DNA from 3 places in the Frankia sp. CcI156 genome. Region 1 is predicted to be linked to each of the others. Evidence: riboswitches for the same ligand, from Rfam matches in the RefSeq annotation. Region 1 holds a riboswitch; each other region holds the start of a gene.
What was found. A riboswitch is a leader RNA that binds a small molecule or an ion and turns the genes downstream of it on or off. The one in region 1 is predicted to bind cyclic di-AMP.

Region 1 (3,835 bases):
ACGAGCCGTCCCCCATCTCCCGGCGGGCCCGGTCCAGCGTCATGGGGGGTTCCACCGGGGTGATGGCCTGCTGGATGACGTCACCGGAGCCGCCCGGGACACTGGCCGGGCCGTTGTTGGTCAGGCCCATCTTGACCGAGCAGGACGGCCATGGCTGCCAGCCCCGCTGGTTGTAGAGCTTCGCGGCCGCCTCGTCCTGCGTGGCGGGCGATGCCTGGTACGGGCGGCCGGAGTACCCGAGCCCGTGCCAGGTCTGGTCGTCGAACTGGTAGGCACCGGAGAAGCCGTTGCCGGTGTTGACCGCGTAGTTGCCGCCGGACTCGCATTGGCGGAGCTTGGCGAAGTCGTCGGAGGTGGCCGCGCCCGCCGGAGCCGCGGTGACCGCGAGGCCGCTGCCGACGATGGCCGTGACCGCGCCGGTGGTGCGCAGGATGCGACCGGCGGGCGATGGGGCCTGCGGTGCTCGATGTCTGCCGCCACGACGCCCAGAGGGCATGTCAGTCCAATCCCGTCGCCTGCGGGGTGAGCTGTCGGGTGCGGGCTGGGATGGCCCGGCCGGAGGATCCGACCCCGGGTGGGAACCGCTCTCCACCATGGGCCGGGACGCACCGGCTTTACCCCAAGGACGCCGCTTGCGGCGCCCGAAATGTGGGTCCCCCACTCCTGCCCGCTGCGGTCGATGTTCGTTCCGGCCGCTCGTACGGGGGCAGGACTCGGCGTCCGTCCGGGCGGCCTCGCCGACGAGGCGAGTGAGRGGCACTCTAGCGAGAACCGCTCATGGAGCGCAAACCGGGGTGGTCCGGAGTAACCAGTGAGGATCGCGCGAATCGTGCCACTTCCATACAGGTTCCGCAGGTGGCTCGCTGGTCCTGCTGTTCCTCGTCGGCCTTGCCGAAGATCGGCTCTGCCGAAGATCGGCCCTGCCGGAGGCCGGTCAGGGTGCGGTCCTGGTGATGCTGGTGGTGGGTTGTACGGGCCGGCCCGTACGGGCCGTCAACCGGAGATCGTCCGGAGACAGGTCGGGCCAGCCCGTCGTCGAGGTGAGATCCCCTGACCGGTGTCGCCGGGGTGGGATGTCCGGTTCCCGCGGCGGTCGTCCCTCCGCCACGGGGGCGGAGCGAATGGATCAGCTGATGGAGCTGATGGGGCTGATGGGGAGGATCAGCGGAAGGTGGCCCGCCAGGTCGCCGGGCCGACGATGCCGTCGACGGCGAGTCCCTTGGCGGCCTGCAGGGCGCGGGCGACTGCGGCGGAGCGTGGTCCGTAGCGGCCGTCGATCGTGATCGGATAGCCCAGATGGTTGACGCGGGCCTGCCAGGCCCGCACGTCGTCACGTACCTGCCTGGCCAGTGCGGTCGTCAGGTTACGGGTGAATACGGGGGTGCTCATGGAGATGGGGCTGACCGTCAGCTCGCGGCGTTCCGTCGTGCGCGAGGCCTGGCCCGAGGAGCTCGACGAGCCGCCCGCGAGCTGGTCGGCGCCCATCCCGCYGCCACAGGCCGGCCACTGGCCGAAGCCGGACCGTCGGGCGAGCTTGAGCGCGGCCTCGTCCTGGACGGCCGGGGAAGCCTGGTGCGGCAGACCGCCGTAGCCGAGGCTGTGCCAAGTGCTGGCGGAGAACTGGTAAGCGCCGTAGTACGCGTTGCCGGTGTTGGTCGTGTAGTCACCGCCGGACTCGCACTGCCGCAGGCCCGTCCAGGTGGTGGCCGCATCGGCCGGCTGGCTGAGCGCGAAGGTGCCGCCCACCGCCGCCGCGAGTACTGGTGCGACCACGAGGGCCCGGGCCCGGCTGCGGGTACCGGCGCGGCATTGTCGGCCACTGATACGTGCGTCGGACATGTCTTGTGGTCCTTCCCCACGCCTGCGAGGTGAGCTGTCGGATTCGGGCTGGGAACTGCCCGGCCGTGCCAGGGATCCCTGGAGACGGAAGCCGCACCGGAAATACCTTTCCGGGTGGTCGTCGCACATGGCTTCACCCCGAGAGCATCGAATCCTTTCGATACTCGGAGATGGGTCCCCCGTTCKTGCCGCCCGGTTCGAGAAATCGTCGGCCAGGGGCAGGATTCGGCGTGCCGCCCGACGAATGCCCGACGTTGTTGCCGGGCACGGCGAAAACCATAACCACGCCGCCCGGCGAGTCGCCAAGCATTGAATAGGGTGCGTGAAAAAGAGCACACTCGGCGCGCCTGCTTGAGTAGGAACTGGCGGCCTGGTATCGCGCGTGCGCGCCCGCTCATCAACCTGGCGGTACGGCGTGCGGAGGCATTTGTGCTCGGCCGATCACCCTGTTTGCCGATGGTCGACGATGAGCGGAGAGTCCCACATCAGGCCAGATGCGTGACATGTCGACAAAGGCGTGACGGCCCTGCTACGAGATCGACGCGAGTGATCGGCCTGATACTACGCTTCGTCCATTGAAGCCTGTTTTTGTGAGAAAAACAACGGAAATCGGGCGGTAACTTGCGGCGTTGTGATTTTTGCACACGGCGGATTCAATCGGACACCGACTGTGAAAAGCGCCCGTCGGATCACCACAGTGGGCGAAGGGGTTCCCTGGGGGTGGGGCGGTAGGTGAACGGTTACCGAAGGTCCGGTGCGTGTCCGCTCATTTGGCCGAAACCTGCTGGTTGCCGGCGGGGGCGGCGTTACGCGAGGAGCGGGATGCCGCGCCCGCTAAACAGTGGTCCCCCAGCCGTCGGAGCGACCGGGGGACCGCGCGGGCCGGCATAGTACGGGAAATCGGCGGGTCGTGCATCGGACCGGGGCGGGTCGGATGTCCGCCGCGTGCCGGTCGTTCCGTCCGCCGGAAATGATGGAGAGGGTCGGACCGAGGGGTCCGGAGAATGTCCTCGGACGAGCGGCGGCGGTTGCTCGGTTGCCCGTTCGCGGCCGGCGGCTATCTGTCCGCTTGTCCGCCGGCCGGCGGACAAGCGGCCGGTATCCGACGAACCGATCCCGCCAGCCGGCGTGCGCTCCTGGGCCCGACTATGCCCGCCCGAGGCTGGTGCCGGCGGAACGGAGGTCCTCACACGCCTGGGCGACGCGGGCCGCCATGCTGCTCTCCGCGAGCTTTCCGTAGGTACGCGGGTCGTACGCCTTCTTCACGCCGACCTCACCGTCCACCTTGAGAACGCCGTCATAGTTTTTGAACACGTGGTCCACGATGGGGCGGGTGAATGCGTACTGGGTGTCCGTGTCCACGTTCATCTTGACCACCCCGTAGTCGAGGGTCTCGCGGATTTCGGTGAGAGCCGACCCGCTACCGCCGTGAAAGACGAGGTTGAACGGCTTCGCGCCGGCTGGCAGCCCGAGCTTCCTGGCGACGTACTCCTGTCCTTCGTGCAGAATCGTCGGGCGTAGCTTGACGTTTCCGGGCTTGTACACACCGTGCACGTTGCCGAAGGTGGCGGCGAGCAGGTAGCGCCCCTTCGCGCCGGTGCCGAGCACCTCGGCCGTCCGCCACATGTCCTCCGGCGTCGTGTAGAGCTTCTCGTCGATCGCGCCGACGACGCCGTCCTCCTCGCCGCCGACGACCCCGATCTCGACCTCGAGAACGATCTTCGCGGCGGCGGCGTCCGCGAGTAGTTCTTCGGCGATCTTGAGGTTCTCCTCGAGGGGGACCGCCGAGCCGTCCCACATGTGCGACTGGAAGAGCGGCTCGCGTCCCTGGGCCACCCGATTCTTCGAGATCGCGATCAAGGGGCGGATGTAGGTGTCAAGCTTGTCGGCCGGGCAGTGGTCGGTGTGCAGGGCGATGTTGACCGGATACGCCTTCGCGACGTGGTGGGCGAACTCGGCCAGTGCCTCCGCGCCGAGGACCATGTTCTTCACCGTC
Region 2 (6,662 bases), on a different contig from region 1:
CCCCCTGGTCGTCCGTGGCCACATTGACTTCCTGCGAGCGGCCTCGTCCGGTTGTCCGACCCGGCCGCTTCACGTGCTTTACTAGCCTCCTCGGATTTCCCTCGCTCTCGGTGTTCTCCCTGGCGTTCTCCTGATTCACGGTCACTCGATAGGTCTGTCCGTAGATCGTCATCGCCTGCGTGGACGCCAGCCGCCTCGGTATCGATGTCCGGTCAGTACCGGGTACATCTCTGGACGGTTTCCGATCGGAGCATGCTGTGTCGTCCATGGTTTCGTCGTCATACTTTCATCCGCGCCCCCGTGGATATGTGGGGGGGCCGGGAACCCGTTACTGGCCCAGTGGTGATCCCACCCACTCGAGAAGAGCCAGTGTGGTCCTTCTTCCCGGTCGTGGAGAATCCGCCGAACATTTCGAGGGCCTAGCTTTCCGGCTCGCGCTCGACGGCTATCAGGTGACGTTTCTCGACCATGGGAGAGACACCGTCCTCGCCCTTGGTGAGGCGCGTGCCCCCGATGGTCCGTTCGTCCTGCTGGGTTCGGACAGCGGGGCCCTGCGGGCGTTGGTCGGCGCCGGTTCGCCAGCGGTCCGGCCGGATGCCCTCGTGTTGCTCGACCTGCCGCTGGTGTACCGGAAGATCGCGGGCGAGGATCCGGGACAACCGATCCCACGGTCGCTTCCCGACCTGCCGATCCTGTTGCTCCATGCCGAGCGCGACGAGGTCAGCCCGCTTGCGCTGGCGCGCATGATGACGCGGACCGCGCGCCGGGCCCGGCTGGCGTCGCTGCCCGGGGGGCATGGCGTGCTCGCCGGCCCCGGCCGGCGTGCGGTCGGCGCGCACATCCTGCTGTTCCTCGAGAACCTCCGTGTCCCGCGGCTGGCCCCACGGCAACGGCAGCGGGACCGGTCGGTCGACTGATCTCGCCCGGTGCCGGGCGCGCCCGCGTGCCGGTCCGATCGGGGTGTGCCTTCGCGGGAGGCCCAACCGCTCAGCAGGTGTTTCCTCGGCGGGTGCCGGCGCGAATCACGCGAATCCGCGGGTCAGTCGTCCGTCCCGTACCGCATCGTCCGTTTTCCAACGGCGCAGGCTTCGAGCCGCAGGCTCGAAGCCTGCGCCGTTCGCGTTTGCGTACCCGTCCGCACGCCACCCGACCCCCGGGCCAGGCTTCCCGCTTGCCGTGGTTGCCGTGGTTGCCGTGGTTGCCGGGGTTGGGTTGCCGGACGGCCGGGCGGTCCCGGTGACTACCGGACCTCGTGGCCACCGGTCCCCGTCTCGACAGACCGGCCATATCGCCAAGATCCGGTCGTGACGGGTGATCTGCGTCGCTACCGGTAGCTGCTATTGATGTCCGAGAGTTGCGGCATCGCAGCGTTATGCACGCATCGTGACCAACATGCGCCCAGATTCGGCACAACTCGTACTTGTCACTACGGTCTGTAGTTCGCTACGGTTGCGGGGTATCAACAGCTCCGGGCCGACGCCGAGTTCTGTCCACGGTRCGCAGCTCCCTCCGAGAGATCTTGGGCAGAAGCGGGGGAACRACGTTCCTCCGGGTGGCTCGTTGCGGGCCACCCTTGGGGTTAAGCCGTTACGCYCACGCCGCGGAAACGGCCGGGCTTCCCGGCCCGAACCCGACAGCTAACCTCGCAGGCGTACGGGAAGGACTCGACGTTGCCTGTGTTTCAGGAACGCTCGGCTCCGGTCTTCTGGACCGTGACGCCGTTCGGCGCGACCCGCGGTGCGTCCCCGCCATACGGGGCGCCGTTCTCGCCCTGACGTCTTCGCGAGAACGTGCCATCCGGTCGGTGCCCGTACCGGCCGATCGCGCTGACGCGCCATACCACCAGCTCGGCTGAAAGCCACCCGGCCTCGTCGTCTGTGGRCGGCTGACCCCTGCCGTCCACCGGGCCCGCCAGGCCTGGAACGGAATGACCACGGCCGCCTGCCGTGCTGTTCAGCCCATCGACCCCGGGATCCCCAGGGCGCGTCGATCGGTCGTCCCCGGTCGTCCCCGGACGGCCTCTCGGCGCACCGGCAGACCGGCACTGGGTGCTGCCCTTCTCCAGCGCGGTCGTCTCCGCTCGCCCTCCTTCGAGCGGCATCCCTCCCCTCGATCACCCGTCTGTGTTCGACGACACCGAAATGAGATGTCAAAGAAATGGCCAAGGGAAAGCATCGGAAACGTTCCACCCGGACCCGGGGCGCCGTTGTCGCCGCCGTCGGTGTGATCGGCGCCGGCGCCGGCATGTTCGCCACCGCGAGCCCGGCCAGGGCCGCCACCACGGTCCCCGATGTGACGATCGCCAGCGCGGCCGCGAACGCGGGACTGCCCGGCTGCCGCGGCGTTCCGCTGGCCACCTGGGTCGCGGTGGCTCTTGCGGAGTCCGGCGGCAACCCCTACGCCCACGCCACCTACGGCGAGGACTCGCGCGGCCTGTGGCAGATCAACATGCGGGCCCACGCCGGCTGGGTGGGTAACCGCAACCTCTACGACCCGGCCGTCAACGCCTGGGCGGCGAAGAAGGTCTGTGAAGGCCAGGGCATCACCGCCTGGAGCGCCTACACCAACGGCCTGCACTACCGCTACCTGGCCCGGGGACAGGCGGCGGCGGCGGCCGTCTCGCGCGGCGTGCGGTTCACGAACATCTCCTACTCCTCGCTGGCTGCCCCGGTGCGTGCGGCCGTGGTGGCACCCGCGGCCCGCTACCCGTCGCTGGCCGTCGGCCTCGGGTTCCGCCTCGACGTCCACCAGATCCAGAAGAGGCTCGCCAGCCTTGGCTACCCGATCAGCGTGGATGGGAAGTTCGGGTACCAGACCAACCACATGGTCAAGGACTTCCAGCTGAAGCACGGTCTGGTGGTTGACGGGATCGTCGGACCGCAGACGCGGGCGAAGCTCGGGATCTGACTCTGATCGAGGCCCGCCGACCGGGCTCCGCTGCCGCCGGCCGGTGTTCCCGACCCGCCCGAGGGCGCTGCTCGATATCCGCACGCACCGGATGACTACCCGGGGTGAGGTGGGGGTATTCAGCCACCGGGCCAGCACCCGGCCGGGAGCACCGGGTCGGGAGACGGCATCGGCCCGGGCGGGACCAGCCGGRCCGCACGGGACCAGCCGGCCCGCACGGGAAAACCGAAACGGGGGCCCGATCGATGAGAGCCACGATGCTCGACGACTACCTACCTGAGGCGAGTCCGAACGCATCCTCCGTGACCGGGGCCGGTCTCCTGTTCGCGGTCCTGGGGCCGCTGGAGGTGCGGCGATCCTCGGGCGAGCAGGTCCGCATCGACCAGCGCAAGAAGCGCATACTGCTGCTGACCCTGCTGCTGCACGCCGGCCAGTGGGTGAGTGTGGACGGGATGCGGCTCGCGCTCTGGCAGGATGCCCCGCCGCGCTCCGCCGGGGGCAACATCAAGACTTATCTCTCGGAGCTGCGGCACACCCTCCGGCCGCCCCTGGACACGTCCGGAGCCGGGGGGAACGGCCCCGGGCGCATCGAGAGCCGGCCGGGGGAGTACCGCCTGGTCGTCGCGTCCGGTGAGATCGACGCTAAGCGGTTCGAATCGGCCGCCGAGCAGGGCCGCGCCGCCGTGCGCGCCGGCTCGCCGGAACGCGCCGCCGGGTTTTTCGAAGGCGCCCTCGCGCTGTGGCGGGGGGACGCCTTCGACGAGCTCCCGGCGGAGATCGCGGGCGCGGAGGTCCTCCGGCTGGAGGAGGCTCGCTGGGCGGTGTGCGAGGACCTGATCGACGCCCGCCTGGCCCTCGGCGAGTACGACCGGGTGCTGCCGACCCTGCGGGCGCTCACGGTCGAACATCCGACCCGGGAACGTCTCTGGGCCCAGCTGATCCTTGCGTTGGAACACACCGGCCGGCGGGCCGAGGCACTGGCCGAGTACCAGACGGTCTACCGGCGGCTGGTGACCGAACTCGGGATCGAGCCCGGTGTCGAACTGCGGCGTGCCCATCAGCATGTACTGAATCCGGACTCGTGGGTCACCTGATGCCACGGCCGTGCCGGCCGAGTCGTGCGCCGGAAGTCAGCTGAACCGCCAGTGAACCCGGCGGGGGAATTTCAACCATACGGGCTGGACCAGCCGGCCGGCGCCCGGGCCACGCGCGCGGCGCCGCCGTGTATCACCACCGGGGCGCACGCCACCGGGGCGAGGGCGCGCGGAAACCGCTGAGGAGAAGACGATGAAGGCTATCTACCTCCCCCCGCGACTGGAAGATGCCGGCAGCTTCGCCGCAGTGACGAACGGCCGCTGGGGCTGGGGGCGTGACTACTCCTGGCGGCGTTTTGCGTGACGGCGGCCGGGGTGGCGGTGGTCCCGATTCCGTCCTGCTGGTTTCTGGTGCTGGCCGACCGTGATCCCGTCGTGCGTCCGCCGGGGGCTCGTCGCATGCTGCGGTATGCCTCCGGGCGGCCGTGGATCGTCGGCAACTGGCCGGACGATGCCATGGTCAGTGCCGTCGCCGGGCGCTCGCGGCTGGCCCTGATCGGGTGTGCCGCGACCAACGCGCGACAGCTCCTGCGGCTGCTTCTCTCGGCCCGTGACGTGCACGCTCTCGACCTCGCGCGCGCCGTGGCCGGCGACTACCACGTGATCGCCGAAATCGACAGCCACCGTCGCGTCCAGGGCAGCCCGACGGGAACCCGGCGGGTCTTCACCGCCCGGTTGGGCAGCCACCTGGTCGCCGCCGACCGCGCCGACGTGCTTGCCCGGCTCACGGGCGCCCCGCTGAACCGGACGGCGCTGGCTTTGTCGCTGCTCGACCCGTCACCGCCCCATCCGCTCGATGACCTGGTGCTCTGGGAGTCGATCGACGCGCTGCCCCCGGATCACTACCTTCTCGTCGGCCCTGACGAGAAGGCCACCGTCCTGCGGTGGTGGCGTCGACCGGCACCGGTGCGGTCCCGCACGGAGGGGGCGCCGACCCTGCGGGCGGCTCTCGCCGAGGCCGTGGCGGCGCGGGTCGCCGGCGGCGGGACAGTGAGCTGTGATCTGTCGGGCGGACTGAGCTCCACCTCGGTGTGCTGCCTGGCCGCGCGCGGCCCCGCCGACGTGGTCGCGCTCACCGGGATCGCCCCCGATCCCGGTGACGACGACGCCGCGCGGGCCGCGGCCACGCTCCCTGGCGTCACGCGCGAGATCCTGCCCGCCGCCGGGCTTCCCCTCGTTTACGACGGCATCGCCGACGCCGACGAACCGCTCGACCGGCCGTTCGTCGGCATCGGCGACCGGGCGAAGCTGCGCGCGGGTCTTGACCGGGTCGCGCTGTACGGGCCGCGGGTGCACCTCACCGGGTTCGGTGGTGACGAGGTCGCCTACGGCTGTCCCGTCTACCTCCCCCGGTTGTTGCGCCGCCGGCCCCGGCGGGCGCTGCACGACCTGCGCGGACACCGAGCGCAGGAGGGCTGGCCGTGGATGGCGTGCCTGCGAATGATGCGCCCGCGCGGCTACCGGGACTGCCTCGCCGACATGGCCGATGCGCTCGACCAGGCCCGCCGTGCCACGGTCGGCCACGCGCGCCGTCCGGCCGGTTCCGGCCGATCCCACCCGGGCGTCCTGGCCTCGCTCGACTGGGCCTTTCCGCCTGTGGTCCCGGGTTGGCTCACGCCGACGGCCCTCGACTTGCTGGCCGGAGCGTTCGCGGAGGCCGTCCGGCGCGCCCGGCCGCTGGCCGAGACCCGGGACGGCCACGCCGATCTCTTCGCCATCCGCGCTGGCGCGGCGGTGTTCCGGTTGTTCGACCAGCTCGCCGATCCGGTCGGCCCGCCGCTCGCCGCACCCTTCCTCGACGAGCGGGTGGTCCGGGCGGTGCTGGCGGTGCGGCCCGAAGAGCGCACCGGTCCGTGGGAGTACAAACCGCTACTGCAGGAGGCCATGCGCCGGCTGGTGCCGCAGGAATGCCTGCGCCGCGAGACCAAGGCGGATACCGCCGCCGAGGAGGATCAGGGCCTGCGCACCAGCCAGGACGTCCTGGTGAAGCTGTGCGATGACAGCCCGTTGGCCGATCTCGGCCTGATCGAGTCGGACGCGCTGCGCCAGGCGTGCCGATCTTCGTCCGTACCTGGTCATCGCCACCAGGCGCTGCGACCGACGTTCGCGGCGGACGCGTGGCTGCGGGTGCTCGCGAGCCGGCGGGGCCCTGACTGAGCTACCGGAGGAGTGAGTGATCATGGTGACGCTGCGGCCTGACGTGGTGCGGGCGCCGACCCAGTACGGAGCGGTGCTCCTCCATATCGACAACGGCCGATACTGGACCCTCAACCCCTCGGGTGACCTGGTGCTGCGGATCCTGCTCGACGGCGGTGACACGGCAGCCGCCGTCCGCGGGCTGTGTGAGACCAGCGAGGTTGACCCGGAGACGGCGCGCCGCGACGTGGAGGGTCTGCTCGCCCAACTCGCGGACGTGGGCCTCATCGAGGCCGAGCCCGAGTCCCGATGGTCACCCGAGACCGAGGCGGTCTGCGATCCCCGGACGCAGGCCCGGTGACCGCGCCGATGGTGGTCGAGCGGCCGGAGGCGAAACCGTCCCTCGCTCGTCGGCTCGGCGCGCTGGTCGCCGTGGGGATCGCGCGGGTGCTCGCGACCCAGTCGCCGGCCCGCATCTGCCGGGTGCTCACGGGGGTGGGCGCGGGCGCCCGCCCGGCCGACTAT
Region 3 (4,455 bases), on a different contig from region 1:
ATCCGGCGAGCGGTGAGCTCGGGAGCGGCGGTGCTCGCCGTGTGCGCCGGCTACCAGGTGATCGGCGCGACCTTCCCATCCGGTGGGGAGATCCACGAGGGGCTGAATCTCGTCGACGTGGAGACCCGTCGCTCCTTCGGCCCGTCGGACGCGCCGCCGGCGCGTGCGGTCGGGGACATCGTGGTGGAACCGGACGCACGGCTCGGCCTGCCCACCCTGTACGGGTATGAGAATCACGCCGGGCGGACGAGGCGGTTGCCCGGCGCGAGCGGCATCCCGCTCGGTACGGTCCGGCTCGGGATCGGTGACGGTGACGGCGGAACGGACGGCATCGTGGATGGCCGGGTCATCGGCACCTACCTGCACGGGCCGGTGCTCGCGCAGAATCCCGCCCTCGCCGATCTCCTGCTGAGCTGGGTCCATGGTCCGCTGCCGCCGTTGGACGCGCCCCGCGAGGTGGAGGTGCTGCGCCAGGCCCGGCGCCGCGCGTTGGCCGTCACCTGACGCGTCCCCTGGCTTTTTTTGGGGGGACAAGTGGGGGGACAAGGCGGACAGGCCCCGGTCTGACCCCGGTCTTGTCGTCATCTGCTGCCAGGTTTGCGGCGTTTCCCGGCCAGCGGTGTGGTTCGGTTGGACCGTGGTGTCGAATCCCCTCGCCGGATGGTGGGGCAAAAACAAGAGAACCGTGCTCATCGTCGGTGTCGTGATCGTGGTCGTCTGGGGCTACCTCGGGACCCGTGACCGCCCGAAGACCCAGCGGGTCAGCCTGCCCGGCGACTACGCGTCGGCGGGCCGCGAGCTGCTCGTCCAGGCCCCGTCCGATCCCGCCAACCCGCTTCCGCTGGTGTTGATCCTGCACGACGACAACGCGGACGCGAAGTCACTTGACCGGCAGAGTGACGCCGGCAAGCTCGCGAACTCCCGCGACTTCGCGGTGGCCTTCCCGGAAGCCGTGGGCGGCACGTGGCGGATCGACGGACCCGAGGGGGCCGACGTGCGCTATCTGCGCGACGTGGTCCGCTTCGTCTCCACGAAACGGACCAAGGTGGATCCGAACCGGGTCTACGTGTGGGGGATCGGCGAGGGTGCCCGGCTGGCCCTGACCGCCGCCTGCGCCCCGGGTAAGCCGGAGTTCGCCGCGGTCGGCGTCGTCGGGCAGTTCGACCCGGAGCCCGGGCCGACCTGCCAGGACCGTGTCCCGGAGGGCCGGGCCCCGGAGGCCTCCTGGGACCGGAAGGTCAGCGAGACCCTGTGGAAGTTCTCGTCTGGTCACCGGCTGGGGGCCTGACCGCGGCGCCCGCGAGCGGGCCGGGCGGTTTCCGCACCGGGCAGAGACCGAGGGCTGAAGTCCGCCGATGCCGCCGGGAGGGGGGTAGCGGCATCGGCGGACCTGGTCGGCCGGGGCCCGAGGCCCGCCGGCCTTCCCGTGCGGATGGGGGGGGAATCCGAGGGAAGGCCGGCGGAATCGGGGGCCTTCCGGCCGGACGGACGTCAGATGGGGGGGAGATCTGACGTCCGTCCCACCGGAAGGAGGGCCCGTCCGGAGAGCTGGAAAGGAACCACATAGGCGGGTTGTCGGGCGGTGACAGGGCCCGCTTGCTGGTCTGTCCGCGGCTTCGCCGGTGGGTGGGAGTCCCGGGTCCGGCTTCCACGGCTTCGGGTCGGCGCCTGGAGAGGGGCTCGGTAGCCGGCCGCTCGTGGACTGGCAGGGCTCGTGTGGTCCGCGCCCCAGCCGCGAAGGYGATCCACCGGAGCCGGGTGAGCCGTTGCGTCGGCATGAGGGCGGTGCGCCGGCTCCGACCGGCCGCTAGAGGATCCGACCGACGTAGTAGGAGGTGGTATAGATCTTCTTGAGCGACACGACGTCGCCGGTGTGCGGCGCCGCCCACATCATGCCGTCGCCCGCGTAGATGCCGACGTGGTAAATGTTCCCGGGTGTCCCGAAGAAGATCAGGTCGCCGGGCTGTTTGTTGTACTGCGACACCCGGGTGGCGGCGGCGAACTGGGCGTCGGTCGTCCGCGGCACGCTCCTGCCGAGCTGCTTGAAGATGTACTGGATGAGGCCGGAGCAGTCGAACGAGCTCGGGCCCTCCGCACCGTAGACGTAGGGCTTGCCGGCCTGCAGGGAGGCCAGGTAGACGGCCTTCTCCCCGAGGGAGCTCGACGGGACCGGAACCGACGCCTGGTCCGCGGCGTCCCCTGTCGTGAGGAGATCCGACCAGGCGGCGTTGCGGACGAGCCGGGGGGTGGGCGCCGGCCGTACGCGCAGGGTGGCGTCGTTCGCCGAGCGGGCGGACTGCAGGGCGTCCGTGCCGTCGAAGACCGCGGTGACATTCGTGGTGGTGAGCACCCGGGCCGTGTAGGAGGCGTAGCCCTGGGCGTTGGTGTARAGGTGCTTGAAGGTGGCCCACCCGGTGGGGAGCTTCACCTGCACCTTGACCAGCTGGTTCGCCAGCGGTTCGTGGGTCTGCTCGTTGTAGAGCGAGAAGCCGATGTCGATCGGMTGGTCCGCGCTGACGCTCACGTCGGGGTTGGTCACCCGGAGACCGACCTGAACCTTGCCGGCCAGGGGCGGGGCGTCGACACCGCCCGTCGAGCCGAGCAGGGAGGTGGAGCCGTGGGTGCTGACCGCCGCGGCGGCGATGCTGCCCCCCAGGGCGGCCTGGGAGCCGATCTGCGCGGCGAGGGTGATCGGAGCGGTGTTCGGCTGCTCGTCCTTCGCGGCGTCGGCGTTGATGTCGGTGGCGCAGCCGGCGAGAGCCACTCCGGAGACCGCGACGGTCCCGGTGGTCACGGCGGCGAAGGCGCGGGCCCGGGCCCGGCTGCGGGCGGCCGGGGGCGCGGAGGGTGCGCGGTGACGGCCGCGACCGGCGCCTCGCGTTTCTTCGTCGAGCTKCACGCTTTGCGCGGACAACGGTGTATTCCTTCCCGTGCGCCTGCGAAGTGAGCTGTCGGGTTCGGGCTGGGCTGCCCGGCTCTCGCGTGACCTTCACGCGTCGAGCTTCACCCCTAGGTCGACACCGCGGATCGGCGCCGGCCGGTGGAGGTGGGTCCCCCGCTCCTGCCCCTGATGACGACTCGGAGGGGACACCGGGGCCGGGGGCAGGACTCGGCGTTCGGCCCGGTGTTGTCGTGACGTCGGCGTGAGACTAGTCCACTTGGATGGGGTGGGTAAACACTAGTCCTTCCCAACTACAGCGAGTGCGCGTTGAAGTTCCCGTCGCGCGGCGTCGGCGGCCCGCGCGGTCGGCCGGGCTGACCGGGCGGCCCTAAGGCCCTTCGCGCCCCGTTTGTCCTGCTGGTTTTTCGTTGCGTGTGGGGTCCGCGGCGGCGGCCGGTCCGGGTGAGAGGCGGGCGGGCGGGTAGCCCTCCCGCGGCCCGTGGGCGATTTTGACTACTTAAAGTAGTCGACGGGTGAGGCCGGGTGTGCACCCCCCTCAGCGGGACCGGGAGCCGCGGCGGGTGAGGAATCCCGCCGCATCGAGCACTTGGAGCTCGACCGCGAGCTCGTGGACCTCACGGGGCAGCGAGCGGTGGTGCGCCAGCGCCTCGACCGCGGCGCGGGCGTGGTCGGCGAGCTCGTCGAGGGCGTGCTGGCGCTGGCGCATCCGAGCCCGCTCCTCCTGGATGGTCCGGACCGTGTCCTCCTGCCACCGGCGGGTCCGGATGAGATGCTCGCTGGCGTCGGCGGCCTGCCGCTCGGCATCCTCCAGCCGGTTGAGGAGCGCGTCGAGGGCCTCCAGCCGGCCGGCGAGCTCCGCGATGAGATCGCCCCGATCGGGCAGGATGGCCGTTTTACGACTCTTGGGGTCAGGCGAGGTCATGGAGTCCCCCGAGGGGTGGGGGGTCGGCGGGGACCGCGCCGAGCGGCTGGCGCGAGACCCGGTTGCTCCGACACGGTTGGTAACGGTAACCGACGTGGCGGGCCAGGGGTAACCCATCGTACGGATACGTCGCGTCAGCCAACTTATAGTAAAAAGGGACTATGGATCTGCCGTCATTGTCGTGGTCTATGCGCGCATAGCATGCAGGTCGGTGTCAGAGCCAGCCGTTGCGCTTGAACGCACGGTAGAGAAACAGACAGATCGTCGTAATGACGGCCAGGACGGCCGGGTAGCCCCACGTCTGACGAAGCTCCGGCATGTGGTCGAAGTTCATGCCGTAGATCCCGGCGACGGCGGTCGGGACGGCGCCGATCGCCACCCAGGCACTGATCCGTCGCATGTCCTCGTTCTGCGCGATCGTCACCTGCGTCAGCGTCGCCTGGAGCACGGAGGAAAGCAGCTCGTCGAAGTGAGCTATTCGCTCGCTGACCTGCTCGAGGTGGTCGGCGACGTCCCGGAAGTAACGGCGCATCGCCACGTCGACCATCGTGGGGGCGTCCATGGTGAGGGTACGCAACGGGCCCGCGAGCGGCAGCACCGCGTGCTTGAGCTCCAGAAGCTCGCGTTTCAT

Region 2: another riboswitch for cyclic di-AMP. It lies ahead of CcI156_RS11360 (peptidoglycan-binding protein); the one in region 1 lies ahead of CcI156_RS02150 (transglycosylase family protein).
Region 3: another riboswitch for cyclic di-AMP. It lies ahead of CcI156_RS08605 (C40 family peptidase); the one in region 1 lies ahead of CcI156_RS02150 (transglycosylase family protein).

The regions. Positions count from the first base shown of each region.
Region 1 is NZ_MOMD01000003.1:130,028-133,862, reverse strand. Features, by position in the region: gene CcI156_RS02155 (transglycosylase family protein) at 1-496, opposite strand, end outside; cyclic di-AMP (ydaO/yuaA leader) riboswitch at 499-688, opposite strand; gene CcI156_RS02150 (transglycosylase family protein) at 1,162-1,839, opposite strand; cyclic di-AMP (ydaO/yuaA leader) riboswitch at 1,846-2,080, opposite strand; gene fbaA (class II fructose-bisphosphate aldolase) at 2,986-3,835, opposite strand, start outside.
Region 2 is NZ_MOMD01000025.1:35,861-42,522, reverse strand. Features, by position in the region: gene CcI156_RS11370 (alpha/beta hydrolase) at 372-917, shown strand; cyclic di-AMP (ydaO/yuaA leader) riboswitch at 1,468-1,666, shown strand; gene CcI156_RS11360 (peptidoglycan-binding protein) at 2,158-2,907, shown strand; gene CcI156_RS11355 (AfsR/SARP family transcriptional regulator) at 3,165-4,001, shown strand; gene CcI156_RS26835 (lasso RiPP family leader peptide-containing protein) at 4,195-4,305, shown strand; gene CcI156_RS11350 (asparagine synthase-related protein) at 4,317-6,158, shown strand; gene CcI156_RS11345 (lasso peptide biosynthesis PqqD family chaperone) at 6,181-6,498, shown strand; gene CcI156_RS11340 (lasso peptide biosynthesis B2 protein) at 6,495-6,662, shown strand, end outside.
Region 3 is NZ_MOMD01000016.1:153,074-157,528, forward strand. Features, by position in the region: gene CcI156_RS08595 (type 1 glutamine amidotransferase) at 1-504, shown strand, start outside; gene CcI156_RS08600 (PHB depolymerase family esterase) at 641-1,288, shown strand; gene CcI156_RS08605 (C40 family peptidase) at 1,808-2,914, opposite strand; cyclic di-AMP (ydaO/yuaA leader) riboswitch at 2,920-3,086, opposite strand; gene CcI156_RS08610 (hypothetical protein) at 3,438-3,824, opposite strand; gene corA (magnesium/cobalt transporter CorA) at 4,039-4,455, opposite strand, start outside.